2 regions of the Lysinibacillus sp. NPDC097214 genome follow, and region 2 is predicted to be linked to the other one. Evidence: riboswitches for the same ligand, from Rfam matches in the RefSeq annotation. Region 2 holds a riboswitch; the other holds the start of a gene.
The links. Region 2 has a riboswitch for S-adenosylmethionine ahead of ACQKMI_RS20005 (methionine ABC transporter ATP-binding protein). Riboswitches for the same ligand answer to the same signal wherever they lie in the genome.

Region 1 (11,418 bases), on a different contig from region 2:
TGCTTACTTTAACAATTGATTATGTAAAATCACGTGAAGCTTTCGGAAAATCAATTAGCGACTTCCAAAATACGCAATTTAAAATAGCCGAAATGGCAACGAAAATTGAACTTGGCAAAGCATTTTTAGAATCTTTAATAGAGGAACATATCGCAGGAAATGATGTTGTGACAAAAGTTTCAATGGCAAAATACTGGATAACAGAAAATGCCCGTGAGCTCGCTGTCCAGTGTATGCAGTTACACGGTGGCTACGGTTATATGGAAGAATACAAGATTGCTAGAAGATATCGAGACATTCCTGTCATGTCCATTTATGCAGGTACCAACGAAGTCATGAAAGTGATTATTGCTAAGAATTTAGGGTTATAACTATGGGATTGAGTGTGAGTATGACCCTGAATTGGCAGCGATTTAAAGCAAAGAGCCGAGGTGACGGAAAGAAATCTGAGCAACTGATTGACGTGCCAAGGTGACGGTTAGAACTGCCAAAGTCGTGGATAGGAACGTCAAAATCGTGGATAGAACTGCTAAAGTCGTGGATAGCACCGCCAAATCCTCGGATGGACACGCCAAAGCGACGGTATGATGGGCCGGAACGACGGATGAATGAGTCTAAGCGACGGAACGAAGAGTCGAAGTGACGGATAATAACCCAAGCGACGGATTGATTGGCTGGAACGACGGATGTATGAGCACAAGCGACGGATTGAAGAGTCGAAGTGACGGATAGAACTGCCAAAGTCGTGGATAGCACCGCCAAATCCGTGGATGGACACGCCAAAGCGACGGTATGATGGGCCGGAACGACGGATGAATGAGTCTAAGCGACGGAACGAAGAGTCGAAGTGACGGATAATAACCCAAGCGACGGATTGATTGGCTGGAACGACGGATGTATGAGCATAAGCGACGGATTGAAGAGTCGAAGTGACGGATAGAACTGCCAAAGTCGTGGATAGCACCGCCAAATCCGTGGATAGCACCGTCAAATCCGTGGATAGCACCGCCAAATCCGTGGATAGAACTGCTAAAGCCGTGGATAGCACCGCCAAATCCGTGGATAGGAACATCAAATCCGCGGATGGACACGCCAAAACAACGGATTAACGATCACAACATTCACAAAGATCCCTTCAAACCTTTCCATTTTCAACATAACAAAAACAGCGGCAATATAATTGCCGCTGTTTTTGGTTTATGCTGTTGGAATTCGAACGATCACTTTAAATAAATCTCCATCTACCTCTATACTCATGCGAGCACCATGCAAATCTACAATGGATTGTGCGATGGCTAACCCTAGCCCTGAGCCCTCTGTATGGCGTGAAGCATCAGCTCGCTTAAAGCGTTCGAATAACTCATCGGCATTCTCGCTAATTTCATATTTTGCAACATTTTTCACCGTGAATTCAGCATCGCCTTCTGCTGTACGTTTCAATGTTACATAAACACGTGTGCCTTCTAATGCATATTTCAATACATTGACGATTAAATTATCAATCAGTCTCCACCATTTTTGTCCGTCTACATACGCGTAGATTGGCTCATGAGGTTTTGTCATGCGTAGATCTAATTGAGCCTGCGCCAAATCTTCCTCGTGCTCCCCTACTGCCTGCTGTACAAGTTGGGTTAAATCGACTCGACTGCGATGAAGCTCCATATTACCACTCGCCATTTTGGATACTTCAAAAAGATCCTCAATCAGTAATTTTAGACGTTCTGATTTTTTATCAAGGATATGAATGTATTGCTGGCGCTCTTCCTCCGTAATATCAGGATTTTTCAGTAAATCTGTATACGTAATAATAGATGTTAATGGTGTGCGTAAGTCGTGACTAACATTCGTAATAAGCTCTGTTTTTAAACGTTCACTTTTTGCCTGCGCATGCATAGACGTGCTGACGCCTTCTCTTAAATGATTAAGATTTTCGGCATGCTCCGCGAGTGGTGATTTGCCCATTACTTTGACGTTGCGATTTAAACGCCCTTCTGCCATGTCTTTTGTATCTTTCATAATTCGGTTTAAGTAGCCCATTTTAGAAAGGAAAAGAATCATGGCTGGAATACCGATCATCGCACAGATGCCCAATACTAGTACGGGGAATCCACCACCGCCTATCATTGAAGCAACAAGACTTCCACCGCCAAAAAATGCTGCCCCAATCATCACAATGGAATGTAATGCGATGGAACGATTTATAAACAAATCTGTAATGGATCCTCCTAGTGACCATAAAACGCTACCTTTTAAGTTCTCCTCTAATTTCTGCGCTGTATTCACTCGATCATACAACCAAATTAGCTGTACAAAGAACAGCATAGCAATAATGATTAAGACACCTAGTTTAAACAATATATCCATTAAACGACGTACATAATTATAGTCATAAAAATCATTTAGTATCGAATAAAAAGCAGTGTCAGATGTTATCAAATATACGAATGCGCTTATTAATAATAATACGATTGAGTAATCAATTTTCATCTTTGCAAAGGCTTCTTTCCCCTTTAAACCTTGTACCATCTGCAGTACTTCTTTACGCCCTTTCCATGCAAAAATAGCTGCCACAATACTCGTTAACCATATAAAGGAGAAGGTGTATTGACGGGTTTTAAAATTGTTATATCCCACCATGATGCTTTCTGCTTGTGCTGATTTTTTTGAGATAGTTATAATGCCAGTGTAATCAAAATTTTCCTTAAGTTCCTCTGTATCCAAGCTGATATCTGTTTGATAGAAAATATCGTGTAAATAACCGCTACTAATATTTGAAGTCGTTAATGGATGTTGCCCAGTAAACTTTATTTTGAAAGCACTACTATCTGAAACATTACCCGAACTAAATGTTTCACCTGTTTCAGTATTCGTTAATTCATAAGACCATTGATTATTATTTTTCACAAAATTCTTTGCTTCTTCTTGTACTGCCTTTATATATTTATCAACAAGCTCTTCTTTTTGAGTGAGAATTTTTTTGCGGACATGCTCATCATCCCCAAAATTAGTCGTAATATCTTTAACTTTGGCATCTCGCTCTTTCTCAAGCTTTGTTTTTAAATCAGTTGCATTGACATTAGTAGCTTCTTGAATGCGCTCCGCATATTGGGCTTTAATATTACCTATCTGTTCTCCTAATGTTCCATAGCGATTACGATGCTCCTCAATTTCGCTTTGTGTCACCACAATTTTACTTTTTAAATCTTCGGCCGTTGGTACATTTAACACTAATGGTCCTAATTCCGACTGGAAATTATCAAGTTGGGGTTGTAAATTTTCAGATTGAAAATAAGACTTTCCAATATATCGATGCCCGACTTTTGAGAAAGTAAAAATACCAAATATCACCCAGATTAAACATAAAAGAGCGAGAAGAGGTTTCCAATTTTTCACCATACTTTTAACTCCTCTCTAAAAAATTTTCTCAAGCAATTGTAACATCCCCGAAGAGCGGGCAGTTACTAACTGATAGGCATACACACCAAAATAAATTAGTCCAATAACCCCTGCTACAAACCCTGCAATTGTAACATAGTGCTCTATTTTATTTTTCCATTTTATAGCCAACGCCCCACACCACCTTTAAATAACGTGGATTTTTCGGATCTGCTTCGATTTTTTCACGTATTTTTCGAATGTGTACTGCCACAATATTTTCTGCATTGTAAGCCTCCTCATTCCATACACGCTCATAAATCTCTCTTATCGAAAATACACGTCCTGCATTTTTCATTAATAATTCCGTAATTTTATATTCGATTGGTGTTAATCGAACAGGTTCGCCTTCTAAATTGACTTCCTTTGCATCTTCATCTAATACAAGTCCATCGATTTCCACCTTTGCTGCTTCTTCATTGTACGTCCCAAGTTGTACATAACGTCGCAGCTGAGATTTCACTCGGGCCAACAGCTCTAACGGATGAAAAGGCTTTGTAACGTAATCATCCGCACCTACAGATAGACCATGAATTTTGTCGCTATCCTCTGCCTTTGCACTAAGCATAATGATTGGAATATTGCGCTCTTCTCTAATTTTAAACGTCGCTGTAATTCCATCCATATTCGGCATCATAATATCTAAAATAATTAAATGTACTTCATTGTTTTCTAATTTTTCAAGTGCCTCTAAACCGTCAGCAGCTTTAATAACATTGTAGCCTTCATTGTTTAAATAAATTTCAATACCATCACGAATATCTTGATCATCGTCTGTAACAAGAACTGTTAGTTTCGTCATGATATACACCTCGCTCTCAATTAATAGTGTACATTTTAAATCTTAAAAACCAGTTATTATAAAAATGAAGAAATTCTTAAGATTTTAAGGAGTCTCATCAACAAAATGTGGGGTTGATTTCCGTTCCGACTGGGCGCTTTGTAGCTGCCGCTTTGCTTTCGCTACAGAAAACATTTGTTGTTGCTGACGCTTCGCTTTTGCACAGAGCAAAGCTTCCTGTGGGCGTCGGAGCAACAGGATGTTGGTCACGAAGGCGTTATCACAGGATGTGATGGTTTTGGCCTTCGTTCCTCTATTGCTGATCCCAGAGGAGTCACCCAGTCGTTACGAAAATCAACTTATATACAGGGCATATGTAAATTATCAAAACAGCAATAAAAATATAATAAATTAGTCTTACATGTTCCTAATCTAAAAATTGTCTTGTATGACTTGTCCTCAAAAGCGTTTTACGCCCTTTCTAATGTCAAAAATATAATATCCATTCTAAACAATTCAACTGTTCAAATAACCCACCTGTTAGACGAATTAATTAGAAAAAAAGACATTGGACTATCGCGCAAAATGGGAATAGCTAATTATAGCCCCCACAACCCATTAACATTAATAATACAGATTTATCGAAAAGTAAACAATTACCATTTCTTCTTTCCTTTCATTTATTAACCCACAGTAAGCTTTCTTTTGGTTATAATATAAACAACAAAAGGAGCGAAATTATGTATAAAACAATTGAAGAAACAGCTATCGACCTTAGTATGCCAGAGGATCAAATACTTCGCCTAGTTTACGAGGGCCGTATTCGTTCAGTTTTCGATGGGGACCAAATACTGATTAATAGCGGGCAGTTTAGCACTTATTTTGAGCAGCTAGATCGTATTAAAGAGGAAATTGAAATTTGGCGGAATACTCCTATTCCAGAGGATATTGATGTTAAAGATGAGGACTAAAAAAATGCCTATCATTCAAACAAGTTGAGCATTGTTGAATGATAGGCATATCTATTATATTGTTACGACAAACCCAGCTCTTTTACCGATAATCTCGGCATAATCTTCTACCATTACACTAGCTGTTGGATACATACCTGCTCCAGGTCCAACTAGCGTTAAAGTGCCAATATAATTTGTATCCAATGCCACAGCATTATTGACGTCATCAACTGGGTATAGCGGATGTTCTTTATCTACTAATTGCGGACCAACCTTTGCGACCACTTTCCCATCTGCTAGCTTCTCAACCTCAGCAACGTGGCGGTAACGCAAGCCTTTTTCGCACGCTTCTTTGACTTGCTCTGCCGAAATACTATCAATGCCAACTACCTCGACGTCAGCCCAGTCTGGTTGTTCACCAAATGCCAAAGCACTTAAAATCATTAATTTTTTAAAGGCATCCTGTCCGGAAATATCATTATATGGATCTGCCTCTGCATAACCTAAATTTTGTGCCTCTTTTAAAGCAGTTTCGAACGACCAACCCTGTGAACGCATTTTCGTTAAAATATAGTTGGATGTCCCATTTAAAACACCCTGAATACGACTAACATCATTGACAAGCAAAATATTTTTCATCGTTTTAATAACTGGTACTCCACCAGCGGTTGTTGCCTCTAGGCCTACAAATACACCGTTTGCTTTTGCAAGGTCCTGTAACTCCAAACCTCGCTTTGCAAACATTACTTTGTTAGCTGTGATAACATGACATTTATGTTCAACAGCCCGCTTTAAGTAAGTAAATGCTGGCTCCTCATTCACGATCGCCTCAAAAACAACCTGCATACCCGGCTCTGCTAACACTTCATCCATACTAGTTGTCATTAAATGTGCTGTCCCTGGTACACGTTCACGGCTAGCGTCTGTAACTAAAATTTTTGCTACTTCTAGCTCAATTCCTAATTTATTTTTAAGCTCTTCACGCTTTTCGTTTAATATATGGTAAATTCCTTGACCTACCGTTCCAAATCCTAATATAGCTGCCTTTATAGTTGCCATTTCTGTTATTCCCTCCAACTTACATTCCGCAGTTTCATTATATTTATTTCGTCTCAGCTTAATTCGTACAGATTTTGAATTGTTCGCCGACTTTACAAAGCAGGTCGTGTTTAACACTTCGTTTTCAGACAGATATTTAGTCATGGTGTTTCACGTTCACTACAAAAAATATTCTGAATGAAGATACAGTCTGTGAAACACACAAATTCAAATAATTCAAAATTCAACTTAATGAAGATTGTAACGTAAATACATACATTGCACAAGAAAAATCTTTCTAGGATGGACATTTGTTTACCCTAGAAGTGCAAAGGAAATCGTTTTCATTCCTTTTATTATATGATTTTTCACTTGATCTATAATAATTGAACAAATATTGACGATTCTTTATAAAGGATCATCACTATAGCGTGGGGTTGATTTCCGTTGCAGCTAGGCGCTTTCCTGGGGGCGTCCGACCTCCACTCCAATCAACTTATATATGGCATAAATTTCAACAAATGTCATCCACAACTTTTGGTGATGAGCCAAAAACAAATGTCTTTCTTCTATTATATATATGTATGTAAATACATTCATAAAAATTGTTCTTTTGAAATATATTAATAAAAATTTTTTCAATTATGCTAGTATATCTTCCAACATCTAATTAAAAAACTCATTCCCTGTAGCAGCAGAGAATGAGCCTAATTATATGAGGGATAATTAACTAGCTTTGGTTAGCAATTTATAACGATATTGTATTAAAGCCTGTTGCACTAGTCTTATTTCCTCTAGCGTAAAATTTGGTATTGCATACGTACGTTCAACTAATTGGAATGTGCCGTATTTTAAGTAATACTCTGTTGCAGGTAGAGGAATATGACTTGCTCCATAGCCTTCATAAGCTTCAAAAACTTCTTTTACTGTATAGCCTTCCTCTTTGACATAAACAATTTCCTTAAAAGCTGAATGTCCAAAGATTTCTTGCCATTTACTCTCAACTGACGCAAGTATGTTTTGAATGGACATGTTGTTCACAAACACATGACCTTCATTTAACTCATAAATAAGATAAGATGCAATGTTTTGCGCACTATACACATTTCCCATTTAAAACACTCCTTTATCATCAGTTTTTGTAGATAAGAGTAGTTACTGACTGAGCAACTACTCCGCTTCATATATTTCAAAAGTGGGGGAGCACTTATGAAAACTAAATGTCGAACGCTTTTCTTATTCCCTAGTATAAAACAAGGAATTAAGCAAGTCAATAATACTTATCAAATTACTAGGTATTATTTTAGAAGAATTTCAATTATCCTTACCAAATGAGGCAAGCGGATGATGCAGCAACGTTTTACGCATTACCAAATGAGGCCTATCGAATGAGAAAATACGTAAACGCTACAACATTAGCCAATGTGTTTTTTTATTAGGCTTCTACTTGTTGTTGTGAAGCTGTTACTTGTTCAATAGCTTGGTCTAAATCTGCAATAATGTCCTCTACTGCCTCTAAACCGATGGATAAGCGAATGAGCGACTCGGTTACGCCAGTTTGGATTAGTTCCTCAGCTGAAAGTTGCTGATGTGTAGTAGACGCTGGATGGATAATTAATGATTTGGCATCCCCTACATTTGCTACGTGCGAGAATAATTTCACACTATCAATCAATTTACGCCCTGCTTCTCGTCCACCTTTAATACCAAATGTAAGCACTGAACCGAAGCCATTTCTCAAATATTTTTTAGCTAACTCATGAGTAGGGAAATCTTCTAAACCATTGTAATTTACATATTCCACAGATGGGTGGTCTCGTAAATATTCAGCTACCGCTAATGCATTTTCATTGTGTTTAGGAATCCGCAAATGAAGCGTTTCTAAACCTTGTAATAAATTAAATGCTGCATCTGCACTTAATGTTGGTCCGAAGTCACGTAGTAATTGCACTCGCAGTTTTGTGGCAAATGCAGCCGCTGCTGTGTCAATACCATAACGCAAACCGTGATAAGAAGCATCTGGCTCCGTAAAGCCTGGGAAGCGTCCGCGAGTCCAATCAAACTTCCCTGCATCTACTACAACGCCACCTAAAGTTGTACCATGGCCGCCGATCCATTTCGTTGCGGAATGAACAACGATATCTGCACCGAAGTCAATTGGTGTAGAGCCATATGGTGAAGCAAATGTGCTATCAATAATTAATGGCAAGCCGTTTTCATGTGCTATATTCGCTACTGCTTCAATGTCTAGCACTTTTAAACTTGGGTTACCGTAAACTTCAGCGAACACCGCTTTTGTTTTATCCGTAATAGCTGCTTTGAAATTTTCTGGATTTGTTTCATCTACAAAAATTGTTTTAATACCGTAGTTTGGTAGTGTGTTGGCGAATAAATTATAAGTACCTCCGTACAAAGAGCTACCTGCAACAATTTCATCACCTGCCCCTGCAAGATTTAAAATTGAAAATGCAATAGCTGCTGCACCAGATGAAAGTGCTACCGCTGCTGTACCGCCTTCTAATAAAGCGACGCGTTTTTCAAAAACATCTACAGTTGGGTTTGTAATTCGTGTGTAAATATTGCCAGCTTCCTCTAAGGCAAAAAGACGTTGCGCATGAGCAGTGTCTTTAAAAACGAATGCCGTTGAGCGATATACGGGTACTGTTCGAGATCCTGTTACCGGGTCTGGCTCTTGGCCACCGTGTAACAGCAATGTTTCTGGTTTAAAATTTGTCATTGTATACCTCCATATGGTTGTTTTTTTTACGATGGTACCGGAGATGAGGAGGATTTTTTCAGTAGAAAACAAAAACCCTCTTCAGCTAAGAAGAGGGTTGCGGGTGCAAGTTTTCCTCCCCTTATCTGCCAGATCCAAGTAAGAATCTGTAGGAATTAGCACCTTAGCAAGTTCGTCACTTACTGGTTGCCGGGCATCATAGGGCCTATCCCTCCGCCGCTCTTGATAAGAGTATGAGATTCAATTTCCATCGTTGTTACAAAGTATAAACATAGACTATTTCTCTGTCAACACTAAAATTTTATTTTTTCCGAAACTTCTGTCTGCTTTTTTACGTAATACGAACGCATACATTATTTTAGTGTTTACTAGTTTCTCATCAAAACGTAGGGTTGATTTACGTTCCGACTGAGCGTTTCCTGGGGGCGTCCGATGAGCCGCTTGGGCCAACACGATGTTGGTCACGAAGGAGTCGCCCAGTCGTAACGAAGATCAACTTATATACAATGACACGTTTTAAAATGTCATTCCTAACTTTTAGTGAGGAGCCTATTTATTTAGAAAGGAGGACTTTTATGTTAAAAGCGGTTATCATTTTTCTTCTTGTTGGTTATTTGATTGGCTGTGTTCACGGTTCTAAAGTTGCTCAGTTTTTATCCGGGGTAGATTTAAAAAAGGCTGGATATGGCAATGCAGGTGCCTCTAACGCAACACTCTCCCTCGGATGGAAATACGGCATATTAGTTGCACTTATCGATATCGGTAAAGGTGTTGTCGCTATTATCGGTGCACATGCTTACCTTGCCGATATAACACAATTAACAGACATACAAGTTTGGCTCTTTACTTATCTCGTAGCTGTTGGTGTCATTTTAGGTCATAATTTCCCGTTTTATATGGGCTTCAAAGGCGGTAAAGGGACCGCTTCAATCATAGGAATATTACTTGCGATTGATTGGAAAATTGGTTTATTAGCACTCTTATTATTTGTTATTTTATCTTTCCTGACGAACTATTTAATTGTCGGTGTACTTGTATTTTATCTCGTTTTTTGTCTAGCCACATATTTATGGATTCCTGGAATAGGTCCAACGATTATAGCCCTATTTCTTTTTGGCATAGCCATCATTTTGCACATCGAAAATATTAAACGATTAATGCTAGGAACTGAACCTAAAGTTACTTCTGCATTCAAAAAGAAAAAATAATATCTTTTTTGGATATTTTTGTCTTTTCTATGACCACATATTTTCTCGTAACTGGCCATTATCGCTATAAATAGAGGGTATTTTACACACTAGTTTTTTTACCAATAAATAGACAAATCACTCCCTTAATAAAGCATTTTACTAGTCGATGTTATAGAAAATACTAGAGAGGATGAAAAAGTATGTCTACTTCTGAACAAGCAAAACCGAAACGTAATTTGAAGCCACTCTGGATCGCATTAGCCTTCGCTTCACTAATCATCATAACTTTTTTACCGAACAACGGCGATTTACCTGTAGCTGGACAACGGGCCTTGGCTATTTTAGCTTTCGCTATCATTCTTTGGGTTACAGAAGCAGTATCCTATCCCGTTAGCTCTGCCATGATTATTGCTCTCGTTACAGTTTTACTAGGATTAGCTCCGTCAATGGAAGATCCAACGAGAGAGCTAGGAACATCAGATGCATTAAAATTAGCATTAAGTGGATTTAGTAATTCAGCAGTTGCACTAGTAGCCGCAGCTCTTTTCCTAGCGGCAGCCATGCAAATTACCAATTTACATAAACGTCTTGCGCTATGGATTCTTTCACTAGTAGGGACAAAAACGAAAGCCATTGTATTCGGTGCTATTTTAGTATCTATTGCACTCGCATTCTTCGTCCCTTCTGCTACTGCACGTGCAGGCGCAGTTGTACCAATACTACTCGGAATGGTAGCGGCATTTGGCTTACCACGTGATAGTCGACTTGCTGCTTTACTTGTCATTACCTCTGTGCAAGCTGTCTCCATTTGGAATATCGGTATTAAAACGGCAGCAGCTCAAAATATGGTCGCTTTAAATTTCATTAAAGAACAATTTGGTGTGGATATTTCTTGGGGTGCTTGGTTGCTTTATGCTGCCCCCTTCTCCATCATCATGTCAGTGGCTCTATTTTTCATTATGATTACACTAATTAAACCTGAAACAAGTAATATCGAAGGTGGCCGAGAAGTAATCAAAAAACAGCTTGCGGAACTTGGCCCATTAAAAGCTCCCGAAATTCGATTAATCATCACATCTGTAGTTTTACTATTTTTCTGGGCTACTGAGGGCAAACTCCACCCATTCGATACGACAACCGTCACAATCATTGCAATCGCTATTTTATTAATGCCTAAAGTCGGGGTCTATACGTGGAAGCAAGTTGAACCGCATATTCCTTGGGGGACAATTATCGTCTTTGCAGTAGGCATTATGCTAGGAACAGTCTTGCTTAATACGAAAG
Region 2 (11,418 bases):
ATTCGATTCCAAGCACCCAGCCTATTATATATTTTGAAACGTCCACATCATATAAACCTGAGGCATGTCCTGTTACTGGCTTCACATAAGTATTACCGTGGATAACGTCCACCATTCGCTTCATTTCAAGTTGAAAATCCTTTAAGGTAGCTTCATCATAGGCATCTAGTGAATCAACCAAGCCTTCCTCATTAATCCATACACCATGCAATACATACAGTGGTTTATCTGGATTTTCTTCATTGTATTTTGCCAGTGCCCTATAAAAACCTGGCGGGTGTAATGTATAGACACGAATCGTATTGGAATTCATCTCAGCAATTTGACGGAACCATCGATAGTACTCTTCTTCCGTAATAGCAGCCTCGCCAGGGAATGCTCCTGGTTTACCCATACCGATATTAACGCCTTTAAAGACTAGTGGCTCCCATTTCCCATCACGTAAGACTTCAAATGACTCGCCCTTAATACGTGCGTTATAATTTAATTTGTCATGATTAACGTTTTCTTGAACTTCTTTTTGCTCAAACGTTTCAAAAATTTTATGCATGGCCGGTACATAGATCGACCAATAAAATGAACTATCTGCGTACTTCTCAGCATATTTATAAATGGTCGGCAATCCTTTTATTTTGTAAAGGTTCGGTACCCGTGACATATCATTAAAGTCTCCAGCAAAATAATAGCTCGTTGTGTTGCGTTTATCCTGTGAAACGATTGCCGCAAATTGCTGTGGAATATCGTTAGCCTCTAATAATTTTTCCCCTTCTTTTGTTAGGTCCCATTCATAATTAGCGAGAGCATCCTCTGCATATTTAGGTGTTATTATATCAAACCAATAACCATACTCTGCACGAGCGGAGGTATTAAAGAATTTTTCCCCTTCTTCAGTAAATTGCACCTGAATGCCTTCTGTGTTTACATGCTTGTCCAATTCTAGCACAATGAGTTTTTCTGTTATTTCATTAAATAGAAGAAAGCCTCCGCCCTTGTATGGCCACTTATCACCATGTTCATCTATGACCCATTGTGGAATTTCTGTATTTTTATGATAATCAAGCTCGTCAAAATATCGTCCAATCCATCCAGACCATGAAATTCCTAAATAATCTTGTAGCTCTTTTCTAACTTCCACTGACGTTGGTGACGCAAATGTATTGTATTCAGCAATCAACATACTTTTCTTGTTGCTTGCTAAACGATTTACTATAGACTGCCATTCATCCATTTCCAAGCCGCCAACAATTTTTTCTGAGCGTTTACCTAAGCGCTTTTTTTCATTTAAATCATCCTTATAAACCCCATACGTATCTGCTAAATAAATAACATCGTAATTACTATAGTCAGTCGGAAACTTTTTTTCTGACACTTTCTTCGTTTTATCATTCGGAAGCGTACCATAGTAATTTTTTTGTACATCATACGGATGATCATCGATTGTGTATTTATAATGGTTTAAAAACCAGTTCACACCTAAATGCTCTCGATAGGATTCATTCGGAACTGTCTTATCTAGAATCGCAACGTTCAGCGGTTTTTCATCGCTTAAATACCACCATGCTATAGGTGTGATGATGAGAATTAGAAAGACTATAATCCCCATATATATACGTTTCATACATTCTTCTCCTTTTCACCTATGCCGACACGTTTCATATTACCCCAATCGCTTCTTCTTAAGACGAATCGAATTAATCCCTCACAGCGCCAAAAAAGAGTGAGTGGTCGATACCAGAAAATTTCAGTAAATGCTAAAAGTATCATACGTAGTAGCTCTCTCGGTTTCGGATAAGTATTCAAGATCCATGCTTCGAATAATATCGCGGCTATTGAAAAAATTACGCCATAAATGACGAAAAGCAGTAACAGGATTATAGCTACTTCATAATAGATTTTCCCTAAGAAAAATGCCACTACGATATAAATATAACCACCTAGCTCAACAAGTGGCCCTAGGCATTCTACTAGCCAAAAATATGGAAATGAAAGCAAACCTATTAAGCCATACTTAGGATTCAACGTCATCGTCTTATGCTTCCAAAGGCTTTCAAATAATCCTTGATGCCAACGTCTACGTTGGTTTCGTAAAACGCCTAATGTCTGAGGCGCTTCAGTCCAGCACACAGGGTCTGGAACAAATTCTATACGTTTCTTTTCTTTTTTCTTTCTTATTAAACGGTGAATATTCACGACAAGCTCCATGTCTTCTCCAATAATATTCGTTGAATAACCACCCGCTTCTACAGCCCATTCCTTCGAAAATACACTAAATGCTCCCGAAATAATAAGCACAAGATTGTATTTACTTAAAGCGATTCGCCCCATTAAAAAGGCTCGCGCATATTCTATTATTTGCATGATGACTAAGTAATTATTTGGTAAGTGTGTTTCAGTAACGGAACCAAGCTGCATTTTCGCTCCATTGGCTATTCGGATATTTCCTCCTGCCGCAATCACTTCACCGTCTGATAAAATAATCGGCTTCATCACACGAAGCAATGATTTTTCATCTAAGATTGAATCACCATCAATAGAGCAGAAGTATGGATATTGAGATACATTAATACCAACATTCAATGCATCTGCCTTACCACCATTTTCTTTGTCTACTAAAATACAATTCTTATAGATTTCTGATTCATAAATTTGTTTAACTTGTTTTGTAGGGATATTTGCACGAACAATCTTATCAACGGGCTTCATTCGGAAATGCTTGATTACGGTTTGTAGTGTAGAGTCAGTCGACCCGTCGTTAATAATGATAATTTCCGTTTGTGGATATCGTAAATTCAACAATGAATAGACTGTGTCTACAACCCCAATCTCTTCATTGTAAGCAGGGACTAATAAGGATACTGGTTTTGAGTAAAAGGCATCTGCATGTGCATCATCATACTCTGAGGGATCTAATTTATAGCGTTTTCGCATAGCTAGCATAGCAATAACAAACATTGCGCAATATGAAACAATAACAAATAGCATATAAAACAGAATAAATCCACCAAAGAACCACATACAAAAATCTAAAAATACTTTCATGTGTTCCCTCGCTTTCTAACTATTGTTTCCTGTGCCATTTCAATTGCATATGGGTCATTTGAAGATTCCATAAATTGCTGTAATTTATCAATTCCTTCTTTATTTTCTACAATTGTTTTAGCAGCCTGTGAGCGAACCCACCAATTTTCATCTTGAAGAAGCTGTTCTAAATAAGCATAGGTATAGTTTAGTGGTACATGCTTAAAGATTTTCGTAACCATTAATCTTATTTCCCACATATCTGATGTCACAAATGGAACATAAGGATCAATTTCATCAATTATACCAATTTCATAAAGACCCTTTAATGCTCTTATTTGTATTTCTGGAACCTCATGTGTTAATAGCTGTTTTAACTGATCAATATATTGCATATTTCTTTTGACAGCTGCCGTATCAATTGCAGCAAATTGGATATTGGTTGTCCAGCTATCAAAGTCTTCGAATAATCGAATAAATACGTCATCCTCTAACAATACAAATACTCTTCTATATTCGCTTTCAGAATAATGAACGCTTGATTCTTTAATTTTTTCGATAAATAATTCTGGTTGGAAGAGAGAGTATATTTTTAACAGTTGAAAATATTCTTCCTCCGAAATTTTGGTCTTTTCAAATTGTAGACATGTCTCTAATAAATCCTCTATCTGTAAATCAGCAATATGATATAAAGCATTCATCCTAATGCTCCATCGTTTACTGGACAAATCCTTTTCATAAAACTCTTTTAAATAGAGATTAGAAAACTCTTTTATTTTATGTTCAACTTTTTCATTGATTATATTTTTCAAATAAGATGAAAAGATTATTTCTATAGCCGCTACTTGAGCTTTTCCTTGGGGTACAAGCGCTAAAGAGAAAATTTCATCATTGATTAAATAGTTGTACCAATGCTGTGAAGATTTCTGTAAAAAAGCATCACGCACTTCTGCAAAACGCATCTCCCGCTTGCGCTGAACAAGTATATAGATCGTAAATAAAAATAGAACTACTAATAAAATACCGCTGACCGTTAAAAGAAAAGGAATTGACAGCTGGATCATAGCCAGAACCTCGCGAAAGTATGCTTAATTTTTGCTTCTAACAAACGCAAATTAAATGGTTTTACGATATATTCATCGACGCCACCTTCATAAGCATTAAGAGTCGCACCCTCTGAATTTCGTTCTGACATCATATAAATGATGAACTTTTTCTCATTCGGCATTTCTCGCAAAATGTGCAAAATTTCTAAGCCATTTTTACGTGGCAAAATATCGTTCATCACAACTAAATGCATATGACCGGTTTTATAGTTATCGGACTGTAAGAAAGTATAACCATCTTCATAGGTTGACACGTCTAAAGTATAATGAGGAATGTCTAAATTTTCGAGTGTCGTTTCTAGTACTTTTCTAAAGATTTCATTTTGTTCAATAATGCTAACCTTTACTTGCTCCATTGGTTGTACACGATAATCTGTAACCTGTTCGACTGACCAAATCGGCTGTTCGTCATCTGCTAGTTTGTGCTTATTTTTATCTAACAATGTTTCAAAGTCAACATTATTATTTCTTATTTCAGTAACGGAAGCTTTTAACGCTATTTGTTGAAATTCCCTTTCTTGCGTTAGAATTGCGAATATCCGTTTTAAAAACGCCTTTACCTCTACCTCACTACTTTGCAGAAAAAATATTCCCCAATGCATGCCATCTGCTAGTTGGAAAAGTAAATCTGTTTTTCGTATTTTTGATTTTAGAAAAGCTGAAATTTGATGATTTACTTGATGATCTATATCAGTTCCTTGGGAGGAATTCGCAACTTTAAAAAAGACTGCGGTCATTGTTAAACGTGAGCGAATAACACTCTCACGCAAAATTTCAAAATAACCCTTTACCTCATGTTCCTGCATAAGGTCTTCTGCAATGATTAATTTATTCATTAATGTTCACTCCAGTTGATGGAAGAAGCATTTTATTCTTCTTCATTATTTTTCTATCATTCTATTGATTTTAAACACAACAACTATAGTAATAAAGATGACTAAACAATTTCTATACAAAATTTTTGGTAAATCGGTCACTTTTAAAATATTATTATATTTTTGCTATAAACTACAGAGTAATACCTCTTTTGATGAAAAGTTGTATTTTTCTGACAACAGCTATCCTTTTTATAACAAGAAGAAAGAGTATGTAAGTTTTATTCTTACATACCCTTTTCAATAAATTTTAAATTATTTAACTGGTACAACTGAGCCTTTCCATTCTTCAATAATGAAGTCTTGGATTTCTTTAGATTTTAATACTTCTATTAATTTTTTAATTTCTGGTTTTGTTTCATCACCAGCACGTACAGCGACAATATTTACATAAGGAGATTCTTTATCTTCAAGAGAAATTGCATCTTTCAATGGATTTATGCCGTTATCGATTGCAAAGTTCGAGTTGATCAGAACCGCATCTCCTTCATTATTTTCATACATTTGTACAAGCATTTCAGGCGCTGTATTTGCATCGAATTTGAAGTTTTTAGGGTTTTCTGCGATATCTTTTATTTCTGCTGCTGTTTTATCAACACCATCTTTTAATTTAATTAAGCCCTTAGCTTCTAACAATGAAAGCATACGACCGTGGTCTGAAACGGAGCTAGAAAGTAAAATTGTTGCACCTTTTGGTAGATCCTCAAGAGATTTATATTTTTTAGAGTATATTCCGATTGGTTCAATGTGAATGGCACCCGCATTTACAAAGTCATAGCCGTTTTCTTTCATGCTAAGCTCTAAGAAAGGTAGGTGTTGGAAATAGTTTGCATCAAGTTCACCTGATTCTAAATGTTTGTTTGGTAATACATAGTCTTGATACGTTTCAATTTCAAGATCGATACCTTCTTTAGCTAAAATTGGTTTTGCTTTTTCCAAAATAACCGCATGAGGCGTATTAGAAGCACCTATTGTTAATGTTACATTTTCTTTATTGTCTGATTTATCACCAGATGATGCGTTTGAGTTTGTATCTTCTTTTTTACCAGCACCACAAGCAGCTAAAGCTAGCACTAATACCGATAAAAATAATCCTGCTAATAATTTTTTCATTTTATTGCACTTCCTTTTCCCTTATTAAAGTATGTTAGCGGTATAAAACCGAAATAACCTCTTTGATGTCGAGCTTTGCCTTTTTAGCGTTTATCTGTTTTGGCTGTTATCATGTCGCCAATCCATTGAATAATAAATACTACTATTAAGATTAATATAGTCGCCATTAAAGTTACATCTTGGCGATTACGTTGGAAACCATCTAAGAATGCTAAGTTTCCTAGACCACCTGCACCGATAATACCTGCCATCGCAGTATAGCCAACAAGTGCTACAGCCGTTACAGTAATACCAGAAATAAGCGCTGGTAACGATTCTGGAATTAATACTTTCCAAATAATCGTTGACGTTTTGGCACCCATTGAACGAGCTGCTTCAATAACACCTCTATCAATTTCACGTAAGGCAATTAATACCATCCGTGCATAAAATGGCGCAGCTCCGATAATTAGTGCCGGTAAAGCCGCATCTGCGCCACGAATTGTGCCGAGTAAAAATTTCGTAAACGGAATTAATAAAATAATTAATACGATAAATGGAATCGAACGGAAAATGTTAACGATTGAGCCTGTTAAAAAGTTCACCAGTTTATTGGCCCATAGTTGGTTTGGACTTGATAAGAATAGTAAGATCCCAATTACTAATCCAAGTATAAATGTAATCACCGTAGAAATTGTGGTCATGTACAATGTTTCATACGTAGCTTCCCACATTTTTTCCCAGTCGACATTCGGAAAGAGACTAGTTAGCATTGGCAATCACCTCCGTTTGTACTTCGACTGTATGCAAGTAGCTAAGTGCAGCTGCAACATTCGCCTCTGTGCCTTCAATTTGCACAATAAGTGTACCGTACGCGCCATTTTTCGTTTGCGAAATATTACCATGTACTATACTTACTTCTACATCAAATTGTTTTACAAGATGTGAAATAACAGGCTGCTCTGTTTTTTCTCCTACAAATATTAACTTAACAAGTTGTCCATCAGGGTAATTTGCTTTAATTTGTACCACAGTTTCCTGTGTTTCCTTCGTATCCGTAATTTGAGAAACGAATTTTTTTGTAATGGCCGCTTGTGGAGCTTGGAATACTTGTAATACTTCACCACGTTCTACAATTTCTCCAGCTTCCATAACCGCTACACGATGGCAAATTTTGCGAATAACGTGCATTTCATGTGTGATTAGCACAATCGTTAAACCTAATCGTTCATTAATATCGACAAGTAAATCTAGGATAGCATCTGTTGTCTCCGGATCCAGTGCGGATGTTGCCTCATCACATAACAATACTTCTGGATTATTAGCAAGTGCACGAGCGATGCCTACACGTTGCTTTTGCCCCCCTGATAGTTGTGATGGATACGCATTAGCGCGTCCATCTAAGCCAACTAGTGTGATTAATTCTTTCACACGGACCTCACGTTTTGCCTTTGGAACACCAGCGATTTCTAGTGGAAAAGCGATGTTTTCCGCAACAGTTCTAGACCAAAGTAAATTGAAATGTTGGAAAATCATACTGACCTTTTGTCTAGCATCTCTGAGCTTTTGCCCCTTTATGGATGAAAATTCTTGATTGTTAACCGTTACCGTACCAGATGTAGGCTTTTCTAAACCGTTTAACAAGCGAATCATTGTACTTTTACCAGCGCCACTGTAACCGATAATGCCAAAAATTTCACCTTTATTAATAGAAAGGTTGACGTCTTTAACTGCTGTTAATTCGCCATTCGAGGTTTTGTATTTCTTCGTAATATTTTGAAGATTGATCATAGCGAATTCTCCTTTTCTCATATAAAAAAACCCCTTCACTTATAGACAAGTAGAAGGGGTCACGTAACTTATACGCTAAACCGTTCTCTCATCTGTCAAAGATAAAATCTTTGGGTGATTTGGCACCTTTTCACTTAGTGTTGGTTGCCGGGCTTCATAGGGCACTTCCCTCCGCCGCTCTTTATAAGAGTTCGATATATTTATATTTTTTAGTATATTCGTACTTTACCACGTGAGTAAAGTTCAGTCAATTGATTTTTTTAACAATTCGTATAAATATGGTACGGATTGAAAGGCATAAACCTTTTCCGTCACTTTTCCGCCTTCACATACAAGTAAACACGGTACACTTTCAATTTTATTCTCATAAGCGATTTGCTCGATAAAATTAATATTCGCTTTACCAACCTGTAGCTGTGGCAGCAATTGCTCTACAACCGACATCATTTTCGATGCAACTACACACGTTCCACACATTGGCGTATATAAATAAAAAGCAGCTTTTTCACCAGACTGGATAGCCGCGTCCCACTGCTCTTTTGACCATTCTTCCATCTTTTTTCACGCAACCTTACAAAATATATTCATTATGGATTGAGAAATGTGCACGAAGCAAAATCGCAGCTAGCACCTTCCTCGGAGTTGTCTCAACTTCCTTATATGTTGGCATTGTACGTAAATGCTCAGCCTCTGGATAATGTCTGTCCATTAATGCTCGTAGCTTATCACCCGATGTATCTGCATCAAAAAATGTATAAAGCTCACAGCCTTCATATGGATCGAGTAACTCTTCTAATTGATGCACACCAATTGTACCATTCGTGCAAAGTATTTTAACATGTTCATTTAAAATAGGTTCAATTTGAAGCTTATCCGAACGGCCTTCTACAATTAAGCATTTCCCCTCGAACATAACGCCACCCCCGTTTAGACATATCCCTTATCTTTCATTATATCAATAAATCTTGTCTTTGATACTGTTAGACACCTATTGATATGGGAATATACTTGCATTCACCCTCCTCCACTATGTTGGTAGGATGAATGAAGATAATAAAAAACGTCGGTAATTTCCGACGTTTTTCTATTACAGGCTTGTCTTACAGGCTTGTATTATTCTGCAATCATTTCATCGTATTGCTCAGCTGTCATAAGTTTTTCAACTTCTGATGCATCAGCAGGCTCTACAACGACCATCCATGCTTTTTCATATGGTGATTCATTAACGAATTCTGGGCTATCTTCTAAATCTGCATTTACTTCAACTACTGTACCTGAGATTGGTGCATATAATTCAGAAACTGTTTTTACAGATTCTACGCTACCGAATGGATCATCTGTTTTGATTTCGTCGCCAACTTGTGGAAGTTCAACGAAAACGATATCTCCAAGTTCAGATTGTGCGAAGTGAGAAATACCGATACGTACTTTACCATCTTCTACTTTTACCCATTCGTGCTCTTCAGAGTATCGTAAGTCTTTAGGTGTGCTCATGCAAAAAACCCCTCCATAAATATGTAATATATTCACTTTCAGTGTGCCATACTTCTACCATAAAAACAAGATTAAAAGCGTTATTTCCAAGCTTGCTCAAAATCTGATTCTTTAAACCCTAAAGTAACTTTATTTCCATCAGTTACAATCGGACGCTTAATTAACATACCATCGGACGCAAGCAGTTCAAGCTGCTCCTCTTCAGTCATTTCAGCAAGCTTATCTTTCAAGCCGAGCTCGCGATATTTCATACCAGAAGTATTAAAAAATTTCTTTAAAGGTTGTCCACTTGCCTGCCATAAGTTTGATAATTCGTCCTTTGTAGGCGTTTGTTCGACAATGTGTACCTCTTCGTATGAAATTCCATTGTCATTTAGCCATTTTTGAGCTTTTTTACAAGTAGTACATTTAGGATATTGAATAAATTGAATCGTCATTTATAAGGCTCCTCTACTATCTTTTTAGGACACTATATTTTCAGCGTCCCCCTCATTTTCTGTAGTATACCATCATAACCGGTACGAACCAAAATGAAACAATTAATAGCTCAATACTTCCAAAGCGTGGGATTGATTTCCGTTCCGGCTGGGCGCTTTCCGAAGCGTCAGCGACAAAGCGAGTAGCCTGGAACGGAAATCACCTCCTCATTTTGCAAGAGCCATACTATTATTTCCAACAAAAAAACCTAGCTATCACACCTCAGTGGATAGCTAGGTTTAACCTGCGATATTAAACTACAAATTTTTCTGCTTCAATTAATTTAACAGAAGCTTCGCGTTTCTTCTCGATTAAGTTGTATGGGTTGTTGCGAGTTAATTTACGTAGTGCAGACAATGTCATGCGTGCAGCGTCGCCATCTGCTGAAGCAAGAATCGTATCTTTTGCTTCTTTTTCAATTTCTGCAAATGCTTCTTGGCAGAAGATTTGAGTGTACAATAACTTTTGATGAGCTTTTTCAGCACCGTCACGAGCAATCGCTTTTTCTGTACGCAATACAGCAGATTCCATAGCGAATAGTTGGTTTGCGATATTTGCAATCTTCACTAATACTTCTTGCTCTTGATCAAGCTTCGCGCCGAAGCGTTGTGCTGCTAAACCTGCTGCCAATACAGCAATTTTCTTCGCATTTTTCACAAGATATTTTTCCTGTGCTAAAGGCTCTGTGCCTACATCTTCAGGCATTAACATAAGAAGTTCTTGCTGTAAATTTTGAGCGACTTTTAGTAATGGCAATTCGCCTTTTAATGCCTTTTTCATAAATGTACCTGGTACAATCATGCGGTTAATTTCATTTGTACCTTCAAAAATACGATTAATACGAGAATCACGGTAAATACGTTCTACTTCGTATTCAGCCATAAAGCCGTAACCACCATGTAATTGAAGCGCTTCATCTGCAATATAATCTAAAGTCTCAGAACCAAATACTTTAGCAATAGAACATTCAATCGCATACTCAGCAATTGCACCAGCAATTACTTTCCCTTGCTTTTGCTCATCTGGGCTTAGTTGACTTAAGCGGTCCTCAAATAAACCTACTGTACGATAATTTAATGACTCAGACGCATATAATTGTGAAGCCATAGTCGATAGTTTTTCTTTTGTTAGATTGAAATCAGACAGCTTCGTTTTAAACTGCTGACGTTGGTTTGTATATTGAATAGCTAGCTCTAATGCACGCTTCGAGCCACCGATTGTTCCAACCCCTAATTTATAGCGACCGATATTTAAAATATTAAAGGCAATAACGTGTCCGCGACCTACTTCACCTAAAAGGTTTTCTACAGGTACTTCTGCATCTTCAAGTATTAATGTACGTGTCGATGAAGATTTAATCCCCATTTTTTTCTCTTCTGCTCCAACTGAAACGCCATTGAAGGCACGTTCTACGATAAATGCTGTAAATTTATCGCCATCGATTTTTGCATAAACAACAAATACATCTGCAAAGCCTGCATTTGTAATCCATTGCTTTTCACCGTTTAAAATATAATGTGTCCCTGCATCGTTTAACTTGGCAGTCGTTTTTGCACCTAATGCAT

Region 1: another riboswitch for S-adenosylmethionine. It lies ahead of ACQKMI_RS21440 (O-acetylhomoserine aminocarboxypropyltransferase/cysteine synthase family protein); the one in region 2 lies ahead of ACQKMI_RS20005 (methionine ABC transporter ATP-binding protein).

What each region holds. Positions count from the first base shown of each region.
Region 1 covers NZ_JBNNSS010000012.1:92,292-103,709, forward strand. Annotated here, with positions in the region: gene ACQKMI_RS21400 (acyl-CoA dehydrogenase family protein) at 1-371, shown strand, start outside; gene ACQKMI_RS21405 (hypothetical protein) at 352-756, opposite strand; gene ACQKMI_RS21410 (histidine kinase dimerization/phospho-acceptor domain-containing protein) at 1,198-3,396, opposite strand; gene ACQKMI_RS21415 (hypothetical protein) at 3,412-3,567, opposite strand; gene ACQKMI_RS21420 (response regulator transcription factor) at 3,545-4,237, opposite strand; gene ACQKMI_RS21425 (DNA-binding protein) at 4,957-5,187, shown strand; gene ACQKMI_RS21430 (homoserine dehydrogenase) at 5,242-6,228, opposite strand; gene ACQKMI_RS21435 (hypothetical protein) at 6,934-7,320, opposite strand; gene ACQKMI_RS21440 (O-acetylhomoserine aminocarboxypropyltransferase/cysteine synthase family protein) at 7,643-8,944, opposite strand; SAM riboswitch class I at 9,063-9,176, opposite strand; gene ACQKMI_RS21445 (glycerol-3-phosphate acyltransferase) at 9,520-10,152, shown strand; gene ACQKMI_RS21450 (DASS family sodium-coupled anion symporter) at 10,335-11,418, shown strand, end outside.
Region 2 covers NZ_JBNNSS010000010.1:90,094-101,511, reverse strand. Annotated here, with positions in the region: gene ACQKMI_RS20035 (hypothetical protein) at 1-1,618, opposite strand, end outside; gene ACQKMI_RS20030 (glycosyltransferase family 2 protein) at 1,615-3,039, opposite strand; gene ACQKMI_RS20025 (HEAT repeat domain-containing protein) at 3,036-4,082, opposite strand; gene ACQKMI_RS20020 (response regulator) at 4,079-4,960, opposite strand; gene ACQKMI_RS20015 (MetQ/NlpA family ABC transporter substrate-binding protein) at 5,255-6,112, opposite strand; gene ACQKMI_RS20010 (methionine ABC transporter permease) at 6,196-6,864, opposite strand; gene ACQKMI_RS20005 (methionine ABC transporter ATP-binding protein) at 6,854-7,882, opposite strand; SAM riboswitch class I at 7,968-8,072, opposite strand; gene ACQKMI_RS20000 (thioredoxin family protein) at 8,126-8,437, opposite strand; gene ACQKMI_RS19995 (toprim domain-containing protein) at 8,454-8,795, opposite strand; gene gcvH (glycine cleavage system protein GcvH) at 8,996-9,376, opposite strand; gene ACQKMI_RS19985 (arsenate reductase family protein) at 9,457-9,813, opposite strand; gene ACQKMI_RS19980 (acyl-CoA dehydrogenase family protein) at 10,106-11,418, opposite strand, start outside.